2 regions of the Anoxybacillus sp. MB8 genome follow, and region 2 is predicted to be linked to the other one. Evidence: a T-box and tRNA genes for the amino acid it is inferred to sense, from the RefSeq annotation. Region 2 holds a T-box; the other holds one or more tRNA genes.

Region 1 (15,150 bases), on a different contig from region 2:
CGATTTGTCGCCTGATTTTCCGATTCACGGATCAACACAAATGACTGTTACATCTCCAGAAGCTGTTGAATTTCTAAATCCTTACCACTTAGAAGTCGTTGTACTTGGTCGCGAAAATAATTTAACACACATTCAAAAAATTGCTGAGAAAACGAACGTTCCTTTAGAAGTATTTGTTCACGGAGCACTTTGTGTATCATATTCTGGGCAATGTTTGACGTCAGAAATGTGGGGTGGGCGTTCAGCCAATCGTGGAGAATGCGCCCAAGCTTGTCGCCTTCCATACGATTTAATCGTTGATGGCGAGCAAAAAGAAATGGGAAACGTCGCTTATTTACTTTCACCAAAAGACTTAGCTGCTCTTGATCTCGTTCCAGAACTTATCGAAGCAGGGGTAAGCACGTTTAAAATCGAAGGGCGATTAAAGTCACCAGAATATGTAGCAAATGTTGTCAGCAAATACCGAAAAGCTATTGATGAATATTTAGCAGGACGCCATTATACTCCTTCAACAGAGGAAATACGTGAACTACAACAAAGCTTTAGTCGAGGATTTACACATGGCTTTTTAAAAGGAACGAACAACAAACAGCTTGTTGATGGAACGTTTCCGAAAAGCCGTGGTGTATTTCTTGGAACGGTCAAAAAAGTATTAAAAGACGGTGTTTTATGCGAACTGCAAGCTCCGTTAAAACGTGGGGATGGCATCGTATTTGATGCAGGACGTCCAGAAGAAAAAGAAGAAGGCGGCCGCGTATACGATTTACGAAAACACGGAAAAAAAGTGGAAGGGGAAGTGGAAAAAGGTCTTGTTGAAATTGTCCCTGGCCGACATGACGTCAATTTAACGCGCGTGCGTGTAGGAAATCGCATTTGGAAAACGAGCGACCAAGAGCTTGATCGTCGTTTGCGTAAAACATTTGAAACCGAGCGACCATATCAGTTGTTTCCGCTAACTGTGCATGTGTACGGTGAAGCAGGAAAACCGCTCATTTCAACATGGCGCGATGAAACGACAGGCAATGAAGTAATCGTTCAATCTGAGCAAATGTTAGATGTTGCACAAAAGCGACCGCTCACATTAGATTTTATAAAAGAGCAATTCGGGAGATTAGGCGGAACGATTTTTGAATTAAAAGACGTTTATATGCATATGACAGACAATGTTATTCTTCCGGTTAAAGAATTAAACCGAATAAGAAGACAAGCCGTGGAACAGCTTATTGAAAAACGACAACGTCCGCGGCTATACATCAAGCAAGCCGTTGATTTAACATCTTCTTACCGACAAAAACAACGAGCAGAGAACCCTTCTTTAATGGCGCTTTGTCGTACGCTCGAACAAGTCGAAGCGGCATGTCATACAGATGTAGACATGGTGTATGCCGATTTCGAATTTACAACCGATTATCCGAAAGCTGTGCAGATTGCACGAACAACAAACAAACCGATCGCTTTAGCTACCCCGCGCATTCATATGCCTGGGGAAAATGGAATTTTAAGAGGGATTTTAAAAGCTGAGCCAGATGCCATTTTAGTTCGTAGTTTAGGAGCGGTGCAGTATTATACGAATCAATCAATAGAACAAACGTTAATCGGAGATTTTTCGCTTAACATCTCAAACCATCTGGCTGCACAGTTGTTTTTATCTCGAGGGCTCGATCGAATCACCCCTTCATACGATTTAAATATTCAACAAATGATTGATTTACTTGAAGCAGCACCAACAGAACATATCGAAATGGTTATTCACCAACATTTACCGATGTTTCACACTGAACATTGTGTATACTGTACATTTTTAAGTGAAGGAACCGATTTTACGAACTGTGGACGTCCATGCGAAAAACATCGTGTATCGTTGCGTGACCGTATTGGCATGCTTCATCCTGTTCGTGTGGATATCGGCTGCCGAAATACAGTGTACAATGCCATTGAACAATCTGGGGCAGAATATATTCCACACTTTTTATCCCTTGGTGTTCGCTCGTATCGTGTCGAGTTTTTGGAAGAGTCAGCGAAAAAAGTAGAAGAAGTCATCACATTATATCGCGAAGCGCTCGAAGGCAAACGGAGCGGAACAAGCGTATGGCGCACGTTAAAAGCCATTAATCAACTCGGCGTGACACGAGGACAACTCATCAAAAAATAAGCGGGCTCAAGCTCGCTTATTTTTTGTTATTTGTACATTTTGCTATAATAGTAAATGAACGAAAAAAGAAAGGGTGATTTGTATGCCAGCTGTTGAATCAAATATGTTTCCACTAGGAGAGAAAGCTCCATCGTTTGAACTTGTCAACGTGGTCAATGGACAAATCGTTCGGTTAGAAGACGTCAAATCAGACATTGCAACAGTAATCATGTTCATTTGCAATCATTGCCCATTTGTTAAACATGTTCAAGGGGAGCTTGTCCGTCTCGCCAACGATTATCTACCAAAAGGGATTTCATTTATTGCCATTAATTCGAATGATGTAGAAAAATATCCAGACGATTCGCCAGAAAAAATGAAAGAGGTAGCTGAACAATTTGGATATCCGTTTCCATACTTATTTGACGAAACACAAGAAGTAGCAAAAGCATATCAAGCTGCATGCACGCCAGACTTTTACATATTCAACGGTGCATTACAATGTGTTTACCGTGGTCAACTCGATGATTCACGACCAAGTAACGGAATCCCAGTGACTGGATCTTCTATTCGTACAGCTTTAGATGCATTGCTTTTAGGGAAACCTGTTCCGAAAGAACAGAAGCCAAGCATCGGTTGCAGCATCAAATGGAAAGAAAAATAAAAAAAACATTTGACATTTTTATTTCAAGCCTATATACTTAAGAAGTACCATTTCGTTCGTTATATCAATGATCGTTATAAGCTGCACCTTTGTCAGGTTCATCTTATAAGGACTTGACGAAAGTGTAGCTTTTGTTTTATGAGTAATGAAACGGTGGTCAATTTTTAAAATTGTTTTGGAGGAATTTCACATGAACACAGGTAAAGTAAAATGGTTTAACGCAGAAAAAGGTTTTGGATTCATTGAGACGGACGGAGGTACAGACGTATTCGTTCACTTCACAGCGATCCAAGGTACTGGATTCAAAACGTTGGAAGAAGGCGAAAAAGTAACATTTGACATCGTGAATGGCAACCGTGGGCCGCAAGCGGCAAACGTCCAAAAAGCATAAATAGTCAAACGTACGGGATCTCGCTTTTCGTGAGATCCCGTTTTTATATGCAACGAAACAAATTCTCACTGGCGCAGCTTCGGAGCTGCAAGGACGGAAGAGAGGTAGGGTTTCCGTCGTTTTTGTTTGTTCAACACGCTCATATCAAGAGTGTGTTTTTTTTTAAAAAAGATAAGAAAGTATAAAATTTTGAATTGATGTCTAGCTCCAAGCGCCATCGGCTCGAGTCGCTCCGCCCCACACTGCGGCGGCGACAGCCTCCTCGGTGGGGCTTGTGCGCTCTTCGCCGATAGGCGGCGCTTTGCGCTTTTCTTAATAAAAATACAGAAAATTTGATAAAAAACTATTGAAAAATGATGAATGATTCCATATAATAAACTCATGTTATAAAAATATACATAAGAATGTGAGGTAATGTGACATGAGTGAACTACTCGTCTCTGAACAAACAAACACTTCGACGCTTGAACAAATTAAAGAAATCATCAAACAAAAACATGTTGAACTATTACATTTACAATTTGTTGATATTGAAGGTGTTTTAAAGCACGTCACAGTGACAGCGGAACAACTAGATGATGTAGTAGAAGGAAAAATAATGTTTGATGGATCTTCTATCAAAGGTTTTTCGCCAATCAATCGCTCAGACTTATATTTACTTCCTGATTTACAAACATTTGCAGTACTACCATGGACAGTAGAAGCGGGGTATGCAGAAGCACGTTTTCTTTGCTCTGTGATGAATCCAGACGGAACGTTATTTGATGGCGATCCACGTAACGTATTGAAAAAAACAGTTGAACGAGCGAAACAAAAAGGATATACGATCTCCGTTGGTCCTGAATTAGAGTTTTTCTTGTTTAAAACAGATGAAAATGGAAATCCGACAACAACACCTCAAGATAACGGTGGCTATTTTGAGCCATCACCAAAAGATCTCGGTGAACGAGTTCGCTTAGACATTTATCGTGCATTAAAAGCAATGGGATTTACGATTGAGGCTTCGCATCATGAAGTGGCTGAAGGTCAACATGAAATTAACTTTAAATATGCGGATGCGCTTAGTTCCGCTGATAATGCAACAACATATAAATGGGTTGTAAAAACGATTGCTAAAAAATACGGATTGCATGCCACATTTATGCCAAAGCCGATTTTCGGTATTAACGGTTCAGGTATGCACGTAAACATTTCGCTATTTAAAGATGGAGAAAATGCGTTTTTTGATCCATCGGATGACAATCAATTATCTGAAACGGCATATCAATTTATTGCTGGTTTATTGCACAACGTAAAAAGTTTCGCAGCCATTACGAATCCATTAGTAAACTCATATAAACGTCTCGTCCCAGGATATGAAGCGCCTTGTTATATTGCGTGGTCGGCATCAAACCGCTCCGCATTAATTCGCATCCCTGCAAAACGAGGATTAGCAACACGCGTTGAACTTCGTTGTCCAGATCCATCTGCTAATCCGTATTTAGCGTTTGCAGTTATTGCTGAGGCAGGGCTTGATGGAGTAGAAAAAGAGCTCACTTGCCCAGCACCAATCGACGAAGATATTTTCCATATGACGAATGAACGTCGTAAAGAGCTTCGTATCGAAAACCTTCCAGGTAGTTTAGGGAAAGCGATTGAAGAATTAGAAAATGGAACGATTGGACGTCATACATTAGGCGACCATGTATTTAACGAGTATATCGCAATGAAAAAGAACGAATGGGATAGCTATCGAACAGCTGTTCATGCTTGGGAAATTGAACATTATCAAGCAAAATTTTAAAAGCGAGCGATTGTGCTCGCTTTTTTGCATGTTTTCATTATGTGTTTAAACAACAAATCGTTTATGATGATACATAGAACATAACGAAAGGGTGGTATTGTGTCTAAACGAATCATCGGGATGATTGTGGCGATTTGTGCTGCAACAACATTGCTATGGGCTATCGGCTTAATCGTCACTATTCAAGACCAATTTTTTTACGAAGCTTCCTCAGTAAAACAACCAAAGCAAACAACGTCAAACACAAAGAAAAACGATGCGCTTTCCATTGTCGCACTTGGCGATTCATTAACGCGCGGGACGGGAGATGAAACAGGAAAAGGATATGTTGGCTATGTTGTAGATGAACTAAAAAAACGGACAAATCAACATGTCCAATTCACCAATTTAGCTATTAAAGGACAACGATCTGCACAATTGATTGGCCAACTCAAACAAAAAGAAGTGCAACGTCAATTAAAAGAAGCCGACATCATTTTAATGACGATTGGAGGAAACGACTTATTTCGCGGTGGCGAAGCATTGAGAGACTTATCCACTACGCAATTAGAAAAAGAAAAAGAGAAATTTGCCCAACAGCTACGTACAATTTTTCAGCTTGTTCGCACAGTAAACAACGAAGCGCCCGTATTTTACATTGCTTTATATAATCCGTTCAATGATTTAGATAATGGGAAAGAAACATCTGCCGTTGTACGTAGTTGGAATTATGTGGCATCTGAAGTAGCAGCGGACTATCAATTCATCATTTGTGTTCCGACATATGATTTGTTTGAACTACAAGTAAACGACTATTTATATACAGATAAATTCCATCCTAATAAAGAAGGATATAAACGAATCGGTGAACGTGTTGCCTCACTTATTACGTTCACGAAAGGAGAAGAATAATGGAAGAAACGTTAGTTGTACAACATGTACGAAAAACAATCGGAAAAAAAGAAATTATTAAAGGACTTTCGTTTTCGTTAAAAAAAGGGGAAGTGTTCGGCTTCTTAGGTCCAAACGGCGCAGGAAAAACAACGACTATTCGCATGCTCGTCGGATTAATTCGACCGACATCTGGAACGATTTCAATTTGCGGCTATGATTTACAAAAACAATTTACAAAAGCGATCCAACATATAGGGTGTATCGTTGAAAACCCTGAACTTTATCCGTATTTAAGCGGTTGGGAAAATCTTGAACACTTCGCACGAATGGTTCCAGGAATTACAGCTCATCGCATTCAAGAAGTGGTTGAACTCGTCGGTCTACAAAATCGGATCCATGATCTTGTTCGTACGTATTCACTCGGCATGCGTCAACGCCTCGGTATTGCGCAAGCGCTACTTGGAAAACCGACGGTGCTTATTTTAGACGAACCAACAAACGGTTTAGATCCTGTCGGCATTCGTGAAATGAGACAGTTTATTCGCTCGCTTGCTGAAAAAGAACAGTTAAGTGTGCTCGTCTCATCGCATTTATTGAGTGAAATACAACTCATGTGTGACCGTGTGGCGATTATGTCTAAAGGAGAGATTATTCGTATTGATACGGTCGAACATTTGCTACAAGAACAAGCTCGGACATATTGGAGCGTTGATCCGGTAGATAAAGCAAAACAAATACTACAAAATGAAACGACTGTGCTTGGTGAAAAAGATGGAGCGCTCGTGACAATGTATGAATCAAACGAAACGATTGCGCGTTGCAATGCTCGTTTAATTGAAGCAGGGATATATGTCAGTGGAATTGAACGCAAACTTCCAACACTAGAAGACTTATTTATTGAATTAACGGGAGGGGAAACGATTGATTAATCTTGTATACAATGAAATGTTAAAAATTGTTCGTAAAAAACGCTTGTTTATTATCGCAGCGATCGTTGCTGTTCTCGTTAGCTTATTTACATACGCGCAATTTAAACAAATCGAAACGATTCGAGAACGGATCGGAACGACAGATTGGCGCACACAGCTACAACAACAAATCATCGACACACAAAACCGATTAAACTCAACAGGCATTTCTGAGGAATGGAAAAAGTTTCTTAAAATCCGTTTACAGCAACAACAATATTATTTAGACAACGATATTAATCCGATGGCACCGGGTGCTCCAACATTTATGCGCATGTTTATTGAAAACTCCATTGAGTTATTTTTACCGCTTCTCGTTATGGTCATTGCAGCTGATCTCGTTTCATCAGAGGCAAGTGGAGGAACAATCAAGCTGTTGTTGACACGTCCTGTGAAACGATGGAAAGTTTTAATGAGCAAATATATAGCGATGATTTTATCTACGTCGTTTATCGTATTTTCTGTCGCTCTATTATCATACGCTATCTCTGGCATTGTATTTGGATATGGTGGATGGAATTTGCCGCTTTTAACAGGATTTTCGGTTCAAGGTGAAGAACTAAATACAACAGCTGTTCATCTTATTCCGCAATGGAAATACTTACTTATTGAATTCGGGCTTGCTTTTTTTGTTTCGCTCGTCGTCGGTACGCTTACGTTTATGTTGTCCGTATTAATACGTAGTACAGCCGCGGTGATGGGAATTATGCTTGCTGCCCTTATTTCAGGTGCGATTTTATCAAGCATGGTATCATCGTGGGAGTCTGCGAAATATTTATTTATGGTAAATTTACGACTCACAAGTTATGTTAGTGGAACGGCGCCACCGATTGATGGGATGACACTTTCCTTTTCAATGACTGTGCTCGCCGTTTGGGCGCTTGGTGCACTGATCGTTTCTTTTTATGTATTTACGAAAAGGGATGTTTACTAATGAAAAAAAAGATTTATACGGTCATGGATGCATTACGACACCGAACACCAACGGTTATGGATTTCGACAAATACGCTACATATGCTGTTCTTCTTCCACTCATCCGTCAACACGATGATACATTTGTCTTATTTGAAGTGCGTTCATTTCAATTGCGTCGACAGCCAGGTGAAATTTGTTTTCCGGGTGGAAAAATGGATCCGTGTGATCAAAGTCCACAAGAAACAGCCATTCGGGAAACATGTGAAGAGTTGGGGATTGAAAAAGAACATATTACACATGTCGTTCCACTTGATTATGTGCTTTCACCGTTTGGTATGGTCATTTATCCGTTTGTTGCATTTGTGAATAACGCACACATGCAAATCAATAAAAAAGAAGTGGAAGATGTATTTACCGTCCCGTTATCTTTTTTTATTGAAACGAAACCAAAAATATATCGTGTTCAATTCGAACCAAAGCCCGAAGACGATTTCCCATTTGACGATATTCCTGGAGGAAGACAGTATAATTGGCGACCAAGGCAAATCGAAGAACATTTTTATTACTACAAAGACAAAGTCATTTGGGGATTAACCGCAAAAATTGTGTATCATTTCGTTAGACTTATTGAACAGATGAGGGGAGAATGAGTATGGGACAACCTGTTGATTTAGGATTTGGCATTTCACTTATTGATTTATATGATCTACAAACTGCCCAGCGAACAGGAGCATATGTTTTTCATGAAGAAGAAGTGACGATTATCGAAACAAGTGCGAGCCCTTCTATCCCGCATTTACTTAAAGGACTAGAAGCAATCTCTATTGATTTACACGACGTAAAAAACATTATCGTTACACATATTCATTTAGATCATGCTGGTGGGGCGGGGATGTTACTACAACATTGTCCAAATGCTCGCGTATTCGTTCATCCAAAAGGCATGCGCCATTTAGCTGACCCGTCTCGTCTCATTGCAGGGGCAAAAGCCGTTTATGGCCAATCGTTTGACGCTTTATTTGACCCGATTGTTCCAATTCCTGAAGACCGATTAATTGTAAAAGAAGATGGAGAAACGTTACAAATTGGAAAAAATCGTACACTAACGTTTCTTCATACACCGGGGCATGCGAATCACCATTTCTCTATTTATGATCAAACAAGTAACGGCATTTTTACAGGTGATACAGCCGGTGTCTTTTACCCTCAATTGCTTTCGTACGGTGTTGAGTTATACCTGCCGTCTACATCGCCAAATCAATTTGATCCCGAAGCGATGCGCACATCGATTGAAAGATTTATGACGTTACGTCCAGATCGTATATATTTTGGCCATTTTGGTATGTCAACACATACACAAGTAGTTTGGAATCAACTTCATTACTGGTTACCGCTCTTTGTGCAAATCGGTTATGATGTTGTAAATGAACAAATGAATCTATCTTTTACAGAAAAAACAGAGGCTGTGTCCAATCGTTTATTTGATCATATCCAAACATTTTTGCGCAAACAGCAAGTACCTGATGATGCCGATGTATATAAAATACTTCAGCTCGACTTACAAGTGTGTGCAATGGGTCTTGTTGACTATATAGAAAAACAAAAAAGGTAATTGACGACAAATCATGTTTTCGCTATAATTTCTTTGGCACCCCACTCATACGGAGGAGTACCCAAGTCCGGCTGAAGGGGTCGGTCTCGAAAACCGATAGGGGTGTCAAAGCCCGCGGGGGTTCGAATCCCCCCTCCTCCGCCATATCTCCTCTTTTATTCCTTCTTTGTGATCTTCAACTTTGTTTCTTTATTTCAATTGCGAGGATGTGACAATTTGAAAAAATATTATGTCGTTTGGGAAGGGGCGAAAACAGGCATTTTTTCTTCTTGGGACGAGTGTAAACCGTACGTTATTGGCGTTCCGGGGGCGAAATATCGCTCATTTCCATCGAAAGAAGAAGCAGAACAAGCATTTGCGTCTAGTCCGTTTGTAAACCGAACGAAAAAAAATAAAGCGCATGCAACAAACTATGTAGAGGAAAGCATTTGCGTAGATGCGGCATGTAGCGGAAATCCAGGATGGATGGAGTATCGAGGAGTACATACGAAAACAGGGAAAGAGTTGTTTCATGTTGGGCCGATGATCGGAACAAATAACATTGGGGAGTTTTTAGCCATTGTTCACGCATTAGCATGGTTACAACAACAAAACAAAAGTTTGCCGATTTATTCTGATTCGGCAACAGCTATCAAATGGGTAAAAGGAAAAAAGGCGAATACAACGCTCGTTCGCAACGCTGAAACAGAACGTGTCTGGCAACTTGTTGAGCGTGCTGAAGCGTGGTTGCGCACGCACCATTATACAAATGAAATTATGAAATGGGAAACCGAGCAATGGGGAGAAATTAAAGCAGATTTCGGACGAAAGTGAAAGGAGAGGGATATTAACCTTCTCCTTTTTGCATGTCATCGAGTTGTTGTTTTAGTTTTTGTTTATCCAATTGTTCACCGATGATAACAAAATGTAACGGGACATTCATTTCCTCTTTCATATAGAGCGGTGTACCGTATGCATACTGAAAGGAGTAAACTCCACTTGTATGAGTAAAACGTAAAAATCCTTTCATGCGGTAAATAGTATCAGGAAGTTGTCGTACCCAGTGTTCGAACACGTCTAAGTCAATTGGGCTTGCAAATGTATGTACGTATGTTTGAATGCGTAGTCTTTCGATGTTCATTCGCTCATGCTCGTTTCTCATCCGCTTCGATAACAAATGAATATCTTCGATTCGTACATTAGAAAACGTTGTGAAAATTGTGCGCGCTTCGCTGTTGATCGTTTGTAACTCAAACGATAATTTCGCTTGTTCATCTGGACGTAATATATCTGTCTTATTGACAATTAATACATCCGCGTGACGAACTTGTTCTTTTAACAACATTTGCAGAGGAATGGAGAGTTGTTGACGATTCACCCAACGTGTTGCGTCGATTGTCGTAATAATGCCTCCCATTTGAATGCGATCAGCAAACAATGGCGACATACACGCATCGAGCACTTCAACAGGATGAGCTACCCCTGTCGTTTCAACATAAATGACGTCTAACTCATGTTGTTGAAGAAGTGAATGAAGTTCTACTTCAAATTGATCTTGAATGGTGCAACATACACAGCCGCTTAATAATTCGCTTAACACAGCATCTTCTGAAACGGCATGCGAATCAATAGATACTTGACCGATTTCATTCATTACCACAGCCACTTTCCGTCCACGCTCTTTTTCATTTTGTAGTAGTCGCTTTAATAATGTCGTTTTACCACTTCCGAGAAATCCAGATAAGATGTATATGTCTGTATGTTTCATAAAGTTCTCCTTTCTACATGTTCTTTTTTGATCATAGTCAAAAGTAATACATAGCACAAGAAAAATATATCGTGCATCGATGGGCAATTTGCTTAGAAGAGAAAAAATGATGCATCTGTCCTTGCATACCTTTTGTTTTCTTTCATATACATATCTTTGTAATCTTTTTGGAAAAATTTTTATCATCTATTTACAAACTTATCTTATCATGTATATAATTTACTATATCCAATCATTTGAAAAGGAGGGAAGGACCATGACGACAATGACAGTAGCATATTGCACAATCGAACATCGAACAAAGAAAGACTGGTCCAACCTTCCCGTGTGAAGATCATTGATCTTTTCATAAGCGCTCACATGCCGCAAGGAAGGTACTGTTCCTTGCGGCTTTTATTTTCAATCCGCAAAGGGATCTTCTCTTGCGGATTTTTTATTGAAAGGAGGTGAGCAAGCGATGAAGTTTCATTTATTTTTCTTAACGATTTCTATTCAACGACGAATATGGACGGCTGAAGAAATAAAGCAAGAACAGCTCATTCATCAACTTGAAGAAGAGATGATGGATCGAAAATGTTCAATGTATCAATTGTTTTAATTTGGAAAACAAATACATGTTGAAGGGGGAATGAAAAATGGAACAGCAACGCTCGAAAACAAATGTGACTTGGACGGTAGATGACGATTAGTTTTACGCGACAAGAGTTGATCTTATAGATCAGCTCTTTTTTCTTTACAAAATCTTTACTTGTTCATATAAGTATATGATTATATAATGATTAACGGATGAAGGAGGGAGGTATATGTATCACGAAGAAGTTGCAAATATGTTAAAGTTACTAGGCGATAAGACTAGACTGATGATTATCAGTATATTGAACGAAACAGACTGCTGTGTATGTGAGCTTGTTGACATGTTACAAATGAGCCAGCCAGCCATTAGTCAACATTTACGAAAATTAAAAGACAACGGTTTAGTAAAAGAATCAAAAAAAGCGCAGTGGGTATTTTATTCACTAAATAAAAAACATGAGTTTTATCCAATGATGCAAAGCATTTTTGCTTATTTGCCAGATCCAAAAGAGCACATTCGTCAACTTGAGGAAAAAGGAATGCGTATGCAGTGTGAATAAAAAGAGAGGAGTGGTTTTTTGCTTTCCGTTATTCTTGCATCACTGATTTTTCTTATTACCCTCGTTTTTGTCATTTGGCAACCGCGCAATTTATCCATTGGTTGGTCTGCCTGCGGGGGCGCCTTATTAGCGTTGCTTGTTGGAGTCGTTGATTTCCAAGATGTTATAGATGTAACAAACATTGTTTGGAATGCGACGCTTGCTTTTATTGCGATCATTATCATTTCTTTAATTTTAGATGAAATTGGCTTCTTCGAATGGGCAGCGTTACATATGGCGCGTGCGGCTAAAGGAAATGGGATGAACATGTTTATATTCGTCTCTATTCTCGGCGCACTTGTGGCAGCGTTTTTCGCAAACGACGGCGCTGCACTCATCTTAACACCGATTGTATTAGCCATGGTACGTGCATTGCAGTTTGATGAACGAAACGTATTACCATTCATCTTAGCGAGTGGATTTATTGCAGACACAACATCTTTGCCACTTATTGTAAGCAATCTTGTCAATATTGTCTCTGCGGACTTCTTCCATATTAGTTTTGCTGAGTACGCATCGCGTATGATTGTGCCAAACTTTTTCTCGCTCGCAGCGAGCATCGGGGTACTTTACTTATATTTTCGAAAAGACATTCCGAAACGTTATGATTTATCGCATGTCAAACAACCATACGAAGCGATTAAAGACGTGCGCATGTTTCGATTGTCTTGGATCGTTCTTGCGGTTTTATTAGTCGGTTATTTTGTCGGTGAATTTGTAAATATCCCTGTTTCGTTTATTGCTGGTGCTGTCGCGTTATTGTTTTTATGGATGGGAAGACGTAGTCCGGCTGTACATGTGAAGCAAATATTAAAGGGGGCGCCATGGGCTGTCGTCTTTTTCTCGATCGGGATGTATGTTGTTGTCTACGGATTACGTAACGTCGGATTGACGAACATTCTAGCTGATATGATCGAAGCGGCTGCGAATCAAGGACTGTTTATGGCGACGATTGCCATGGGATTTATCGCAGCTATCTTATCATCTGTTATGAATAATATGCCAACCGTCATGATTGATGCGCTAGCGATAGCTGATACGAATACGACGGGAATCGTTCGAGAAGCGCTAATTTATGCAAATGTGATTGGCTCAGACTTAGGACCGAAAATTACACCGATCGGTTCGCTTGCCACACTTCTTTGGTTACATGTGCTTTCAACAAAAGGAGTAAAAATCACGTGGGGCACTTATTTAAAAAATGGTTTCATTTTAACCATCCCAACGTTATTTGTTACTCTCGTTGGGTTATATATATGGTTACTTATTATTCATTAAAAGGAGTCGATTGAGATGAAAAAAGTAATTTATTTCTTATGTACAGGGAACTCTTGCCGTAGCCAAATGGCAGAAGGATGGGCAAAAAAATATCTCGGTGATGAATGGGAAGTATATAGTGCTGGCATTGAGGCCCACGGTTTAAATCCAAATGCAGTCAAAGCGATGAAAGAAGTAGGGATCGATATTTCAAATCAAACATCAGACATTATCAATGAAGAGATTTTAAACAGAGCCGATTTAGTCGTTACATTATGTGGACATGCGGCTGATCATTGTCCAGTCACACCACCGCATGTCAAACGTGTTCATTGGGGATTTGACGATCCAGCAAAAGCAGAAGGAACAGAAGAAGAAAAATGGGCCGTCTTTCAACGCGTCCGTGATGAAATTGGTGCACGAATTAAACGATTTGCCGAAACAGGAGAATAAGAGGAAAAAAAAGAAGTCGGGAGGAAACGTCCTGGCTTCTTTTCTTAATATAACGAAAATATATTGTTTTCAGATAAAAAAGAGCATAAAATGATTAAAGTATAGTTTTTGTTGTTTTCCTTGTTATCCACCCTAAACGATATATATTTTACGAATAAGGGAGCGATGTTTTTGTGTCAGTAAAAAATTTAAAAACGTATATTCTTTTGTTTTTAACTGCTACGATTTGGGGTGGTGCCTTTGTTGCTGGAAAAATCGCAACGACGACTTTACATCCTGTGTCAGTTGCTTTTTTTCGCTTTTTCGGTGCTAGTTTGATTTTGTTCCCATTATTGTACTGGAAAGAACCGAATAGACCAACTCCGACGAAAAAAGATTGGATCGTGTTAGCGCTCCTCGGTTTAACGGGAGTGTTTTTATACAACATTTTCTTTTTTATAGCTACAAAATATGCACCAATTGTTAAAAGCTCATTAGTCATTGCAGTCAATGCCCCATTGATTACATTGTTGTCTGCACTATTTTTGAAGGAAAAATTGAACGGAAGAAGTATATTTGGTATGTTGCTCGCTGTATTTGGGGCTGTATATATTATTACAAACGGTCATCCGTCCGTACTTATCGAAATCGGTGTTGCTCCGATCGATCTCGTGCTAGCGGGGGCATGTCTCAGCTGGAGTACATACTCTGTTATCGGAAAAGTGGCAATGAAAACATATAGTCCACTTGCGGCAACAACGTACGCAACAGGTTTTGGAACGTTATTTTTAGCACCGTTTGCGCTATACTATACTTCTTTTACATCTGTCAAAATGAGTGGATGGGATGTGTGGTTAAGCGTTTTATACGTTGCTGTTGTCGTTTCGGCTATCAGCTTCGTTTGGTGGTATAATGGTATTCAAAAAGTAGGAGCTTCAACCGCTTCGGTTTTCATTAATGTGATGCCTATTTCTGCTACGGTGATGGGAACGATCTTTTTTAATGAACATTTATCAATGACCCATATCGTTGGAGCGGCGTTTGTATTTAGCGGTATTTTGTTTAACATTTACAGCAAACAAGAAAAAGCGATGTTCTCCCTCATCAAAAAAGGAGCGAACATATGATTCTCGTGAAAAATGATTACATTTGAGGTGTAAGGAACATGTGGAAAGGATATGGACTTATATTGTTATCGGCAACG
Region 2 (6,305 bases):
CCCACATCGTATATTCTCCTTATACAATTGATCGAATTATCTAACATTTTCGTGTTTTCTTGACAGAAAAAAGCGAAGTTGATACTCTACTAATTAATATTTCCAAAGTGAGGGGGAAAAACAATGTGGGAAACAAAATTTGCGAAAGAAGGATTAACATTTGATGACGTCCTTTTAATCCCAGCCAAGTCAGAAGTGTTGCCTCGTGATGTCGATTTAACAGTTGAACTAAGTAAAACGTTAAAATTGAATATCCCGATTATTAGTGCAGGAATGGATACGGTAACCGAAGCGGAAATGGCGATTGCAATGGCACGCCAAGGAGGATTAGGAATTATTCATAAAAACATGTCAATTGAACAACAGGCGGAACAAGTCGATAAAGTAAAACGTTCTGAAAGCGGTGTAATTACGGATCCTTTCTTTTTAACTCCTGAACATCAAGTATATGACGCGGAACATTTAATGAGTAAATATCGGATTTCAGGTGTTCCGATCGTCAACAATGCGGAAGAACAAAAGCTCGTTGGAATTATTACGAATCGCGATTTACGCTTTATTCAAGATTACTCAATGAAAATTTCTGATGTGATGACAAAAGAAAACTTAATTACTGCCCCTGTTGGAACAACATTAGAAGAAGCGGAAAAAATTTTGCAAAAGTACAAAATTGAAAAACTCCCTCTCGTTGATGATCAAGGTGTGTTAAAGGGACTTATCACGATTAAAGATATTGAAAAAGTGATTGAATTTCCAAACGCAGCAAAAGACGCGAAAGGACGTCTTCTCGTTGGAGCAGCTGTTGGAGTGACTGCAGATACGATGTTGCGTGTGAAAAAGCTTGTGGAAGCCAATGTCGATGTTATTGTAGTTGATACAGCGCATGGTCATTCTAAAGGTGTACTTGAGACGGTACGGAAAATTCGCGACACGTATCCAACTTTAAATATTATCGCAGGAAATGTCGCGACAGCAGAGGCGACGCGCGACTTAATTGAAGCAGGAGCGAACATTATTAAAGTTGGCATTGGTCCAGGATCCATCTGTACGACACGGGTTGTCGCAGGTGTCGGCGTGCCACAAATTACAGCGATTTATGACTGTGCAACAGAAGCGCGAAAATACGGTGTAGCTATTATTGCTGATGGAGGAATTAAATATTCTGGTGATATCGTAAAAGCTTTAGCAGCTGGTGGACATGCTGTTATGCTCGGTAGCTTGCTTGCAGGCGTGTCTGAAAGCCCTGGAGAAACAGAAATTTACCAAGGTAGACGATTTAAAGTATATCGTGGGATGGGCTCAGTGGGAGCGATGGAGAAAGGAAGTAAAGATCGTTACTTCCAAGAAGATAATAAAAAATTTGTTCCAGAAGGTATTGAAGGACGAGTACCTTATAAAGGACCGCTTGCCGATACGATTTATCAACTTGTTGGGGGATTGCGTGCAGGAATGGGTTACTGTGGCACGAAAAACTTAGAAGAATTGCGAGAAAAAACGCAATTTGTGCGCATGACTGGAGCAGGATTAAGAGAAAGTCACCCTCACGATGTTCAAATTACGAAAGAAGCTCCAAACTACTCATTCATGTAATAACAACTAGACAGAGGTGGAAGATTCCTCTGTCTATTTTTTTTTACAAGAGTATGTTAAAATAACGGTTATGTAAAACAGAGTTGGAGGGTTTGAGCGTGAAAACATGGTACAAGAGCTTCATCATTTCCATCGCAGCAATGTTCTTATTTATGGTGACTTTACCGCAAAATATAAAAGCGGAAGAAGACGTACTAAATATTGAAGCAGATGCCGCTATTCTTGTTGAAGCGGAGACGGGGAAGATTTTATATCAAAAAAACATTGATGCGGTTTTAGGAATTGCTAGTATGACAAAAATGATGACGGAATACTTGTTGCTAGAGGCTATTCATGAAGGGCGCGTAAAATGGGATCAAGAATATGCAGTAAGTGAGTATGTATATCAAATTTCCCAAAAGCGCGATTTATCGAATGTTCCGTTGAGAAAAGATGGGAAATATACAGTGCGTGAACTGTATGAAGCGATGGCGATTTACTCAGCAAACGGGGCGACAGTTGCTATTGCAGAAATTGTTGGTGGTTCGGAAACAAATTTCGTTAAAATGATGAATGAAAAAGCGAAAGAGTTAGAATTAAAAGATTACAAGTTTGTCAATGCAACAGGGTTAAATAACAAAGATTTAGGAGGATTGCACCCTGCAGGTAGCGGAGATAACGAAGAAAATGTGATGTCTGCTCGTGCTGTAGCGACATTAGCATATCATTTATATCATGAGTTCCCAGAAATTTTAGAAACAGCAAGTATTCCTCGTAAGTATTTCCGAGAAGGAACAGATGACCAAATTAAAATGGATAACTGGAACTGGATGCTCCCGGGACTTGTTGCAGCATACGAAGGTGTCGATGGGATTAAAACGGGATATACAGAATTTGCAGGATATTGTTTTACAGGTACAGCAGAGCGAAATGGCATGCGCTTTATTACCGTTGTGATGAATGCGAAAACGAATGGAAAAGGTACGCATTTATCGCGCTTTGAACAGACGAGAAAAATGCTGGATTACGCGTTTAGCAACTATACGGTGCAACAATTGTATCCAAAAGGTTATATTACAAAAAAACATAAAACAGTAGCAGTAAAGAAAGGAAAAGAAAAAGAAGTTGCCATTGCAACAAAACAACCATTGTCGCTTGTCATTAAGCGAGGGGAAGAAAAAAAATATAAGCCTGTTGTCGTCATTGAAAAAGAAACGTTAACAGCTCCTGTGAAAAAAGGACAAAAAGTAGGATATATGTACGTGAAATATGAAGGAACAGATTATGGTTACTTAACAAAAGAAGGAGAAAAGGTAGAGATCGTAACAAAGCGAGCTGTAGAAAAAGCAAATGGTTTCGTTTTGGCGATGCGAGCGATTGGCGAATTGTTCAGTGATATTTGGAATGGTGCTTCAAATGCGATGAAAGGATTATTTTAAAGCTCTCTTTTTAGAGGGCTTTAAAATTTTTATTGTGATTTTTAAAAAAATTGAGTTAAAATAAAAAAATGTAGTTAGTGTTTCTATACTTTTACGTAGTAAAAACGTATGCTAGAATATGGATAGTGTACTGCAGTGATGAATAGTTGTCGCTGGATTGATTTTTCAGTACAATATCACAATAACGATATACATAATGGGAGGAATGAACGGTGGCGGTTACAGGTACAGAACGTGTAAAACGCGGAATGGCGGAAATGCAAAAAGGTGGCGTCATTATGGACGTCGTGAACGCAGAACAAGCGAAAATTGCTGAAGCAGCAGGTGCAGTAGCTGTTATGGCTCTTGAGCGTGTTCCAGCGGATATTCGTGCAGCAGGTGGCGTTGCACGCATGGCTGATCCGACTGTGATTGAAGAAGTGATGAAAGCAGTATCGATTCCAGTCATGGCGAAGGCGCGTATCGGTCATTATGTTGAAGCGCGTGTATTAGAGGCGCTTGGTGTAGATTACATCGACGAGAGCGAAGTGTTGACGCCGGCAGATGAAGAATTTCATATTGATAAACGTCAATTTACTGTACCGTTCGTATGCGGTTGTCGTGATTTAGGTGAAGCGGCTCGTCGCATTGCTGAAGGGGCATCTATGCTTCGCACAAAAGGTGAACCGGGAACAGGAAATATTGTCGAAGCTGTTCGCCATATGCGAAAAGTCAATGCTCAAGTGCGCAAAGTTGTTAGCATGAGCGAAGATGAGTTAATGACAGAGGCAAAAAACTTAGGCGCACCATTTGAAGTGCTGTTAGAAATTAAACGTCTTGGTCGTCTTCCTGTCGTTAACTTTGCAGCAGGTGGTGTCGCAACACCAGCAGATGCCGCGTTAATGATGCATTTAGGTGCTGACGGTGTATTTGTCGGTTCAGGTATTTTTAAATCAGAAAACCCTGAAAAATATGCGCGTGCTATCGTTGAAGCGACAACTCATTTCGAAGATTATGAATTAATTGCTCATTTATCAAAAGGACTAGGTGGAGCGATGAAAGGGATTGATATTTCTTCGTTGCTTCCTGAACAACGGATGCAAGAACGTGGATGGTAATATAAAGGAGCAATGAATATGACGAAAATAGGGGTACTCGGATTGCAAGGAGCCGTACGTGAACACGTACGTTCAATTGAAGCGTGTGGTGCCGAAGCGGTAGTTGTTAAAAAGGTGGAGCAACTGGCACATATTGATGGCCTTATTATTCCAGGCGGCGAAAGTACGACGATGCGTCGTTTAATGGACAAATACGGGTTTATGGAACCGCTGAAGCAATTCGCGCGTGAAGGAAAGCCAATGTTTGGAACGTGTGCAGGCTTGATTATTTTAGCCAAAAAAATTGTTGGTTACGATGAACCACACCTTGGTTTAATGGATATTACAGTCGAACGCAACTCATTCGGACGCCAACGCGAAAGTTTTGAAGCATCTTTAACAATTAAAGGTGTTGCGGACGATTTTATTGGTGTATTTATTCGAGCTCCGCACATTGTGTCCGTAGGAGACGACGTTGATGTCCTTGCGACATATGAGGACCGTATTGTCGCGGCAAGACAAGGACAATTTTTAGGATGTTCGTTTCATCCAGAATTAACGGACGATCATCGCATGACACAATATTTTATAAACATGGTTAAAGAAGCGAAAGAATAAACAGGTTGCATTTTGTTTAAACTTATAGTACATTATTTCCAAGAAAATGATATAAAGAAAAAGCGATGACAGGAACTAGTAACAAGCCCTCTTCCTTTCAGAGAGCCGATGGCTGGTGTGAATCGGCAGGAATGACTTGTGAATCCATCCTGGAGCGAAATGCTGAACGCGTGAAGTTAGTAGGCATTTCCGGTGAGAACCGTTACATGTCTCGAGTGGAAGACGCACGTCTTCAACTAGGGTGGCAACGCGGGAATACTCTCGTCCCTTTCTTTTGGGACGGGAGTTTTTTGTTTCATAAATCAAAAAGGAGGAATGACGATGTTAGACTTAAAATTTCTACGTGCCAATTTTGAGGAAGTAAAACAAAAACTTCAGCATCGTGGCGAGGACTTAACGGATTTTGAACAATTCGAGCAGCTCGATCGTCGTCGCCGTGAATTAATTGCGCAAGCGGAGGAATTGAAAAATAAGCGAAACGATGTGTCACAACAAATTGCCATCTTAAAGCGTGAGAAAAAAGACGCAGACCATCTGATTGCTGAAATGCGTGAAGTTGGCGATCGCATTAAAGTGCTTGATGATGAATTGCGAGAAGTGGAACAACAGCTTGAGACGTTGCTTTTATCAATCCCAAACGTTCCGCATGACTCTGTGCCGATTGGCGAATCAGAAGATGACAATGTAGAAATTCGTAAATGGGGAGAGCCACGTTCATTTTCTTTTGAACCGAAACCACATTGGGAAATTGCGGATCGGCTTGGAATTTTAGATTTTGAACGCGCAGCAAAAGTAACAGGAAGTCGATTTGTGTTTTATAAAGGCCTTGGAGCACGATTGGAACGTGCGTTAATTAACTTTATGTTAGACGTACATGTTGAACAGCACGGATATGAAGAAGTTTTACCACCGTACATTGTGAATCGAACAAGTATGACAGGAACAGGGCAGCTTCCGAAGTTTGAGGAAGATGCGTTCCGGATCGAGAGTGAAGATTACTTTTTAATTCCAACAGCAGAAGTTCCTGTGACTAACTTACATCGCGATGAAATTTTATCAGCGGACGATTTGCCAATTAAATATGCTGCTTATAGCGCATGTTTCCGTTCAGAAGCGGGATCGGCAGGAAGAGATACGCGCGGATTAATTCGTCAGCATCAGTTTAACAAGGTAGAGCTTGTCAAATTTGTAAAACCGGAAGATTCTTATGAAGAACTCGAAAAGTTAACAAATGATGCGGAACGTATTTTACAATTATTAGGTTTGCCGTATCGTGTGATGAGTATGTGTACAGCTGATCTAGGCTTTACTGCAGCGAAAAAATATGACATTGAAGTATGGTTGCCAAGCTATGGTACGTATCGAGAAATTTCTTCTTGCAGCAATTTTGAAGCGTTCCAAGCTCGCCGTGCAAACATTCGTTTCCGTCGAGATCCAAAAGCGAAGCCAGAACATGTGCATACGTTAAATGGATCTGGTTTAGCCATTGGACGAACAGTTGCAGCGATTTTGGAAAATTATCAACAAGAAGATGGAACTGTCGTTATTCCGGAAGTGCTTCGCCCATACATGGGAGGAAAAGAAGTCATTGCATAAGGGGAGA

What was found. A T-box is a leader RNA that pairs with one kind of tRNA and senses whether it is charged. The one in region 2 lies ahead of serS (serine--tRNA ligase), so its partner is inferred to be a tRNA-Ser.
Region 1: it encodes a tRNA-Ser, which carries the amino acid that the T-box ahead of serS (serine--tRNA ligase) is inferred to sense. The anticodon was not compared.

Annotation. Positions count from the first base shown of each region.
Region 1 covers NZ_RXXX01000034.1:4,001-19,150, reverse strand. Annotated here, with positions in the region: gene EKC99_RS11470 (U32 family peptidase) at 1-2,152, shown strand, start outside; gene EKC99_RS11465 (thioredoxin family protein) at 2,235-2,795, shown strand; gene EKC99_RS11460 (cold-shock protein) at 2,986-3,186, shown strand; gene glnA (type I glutamate--ammonia ligase) at 3,608-4,969, shown strand; gene EKC99_RS11450 (SGNH/GDSL hydrolase family protein) at 5,069-5,860, shown strand; gene EKC99_RS11445 (ABC transporter ATP-binding protein) at 5,860-6,771, shown strand; gene EKC99_RS11440 (ABC transporter permease) at 6,764-7,744, shown strand; gene EKC99_RS11435 (NUDIX hydrolase) at 7,744-8,376, shown strand; gene EKC99_RS11430 (MBL fold metallo-hydrolase) at 8,379-9,338, shown strand; tRNA gene EKC99_RS11425 (tRNA-Ser) at 9,390-9,482, shown strand; gene EKC99_RS11420 (ribonuclease H1 domain-containing protein) at 9,555-10,151, shown strand; gene EKC99_RS11415 (CobW family GTP-binding protein) at 10,165-11,085, opposite strand; gene EKC99_RS11410 (YrzI family small protein) at 11,543-11,683, shown strand; gene EKC99_RS11405 (ArsR/SmtB family transcription factor) at 11,889-12,218, shown strand; gene EKC99_RS11400 (arsenic transporter) at 12,237-13,535, shown strand; gene arsC (arsenate reductase (thioredoxin)) at 13,551-13,967, shown strand; gene EKC99_RS11390 (DMT family transporter) at 14,141-15,073, shown strand; gene EKC99_RS11385 (DMT family transporter) at 15,112-15,150, shown strand, end outside.
Region 2 covers NZ_RXXX01000055.1:790-7,094, forward strand. Annotated here, with positions in the region: gene EKC99_RS13905 (YaaC family protein) at 1-7, opposite strand, end outside; gene guaB (IMP dehydrogenase) at 124-1,590, shown strand; gene EKC99_RS13915 (D-alanyl-D-alanine carboxypeptidase family protein) at 1,731-3,008, shown strand; gene pdxS (pyridoxal 5'-phosphate synthase lyase subunit PdxS) at 3,221-4,105, shown strand; gene pdxT (pyridoxal 5'-phosphate synthase glutaminase subunit PdxT) at 4,124-4,702, shown strand; T-box leader at 4,759-4,974, shown strand; gene serS (serine--tRNA ligase) at 5,024-6,298, shown strand.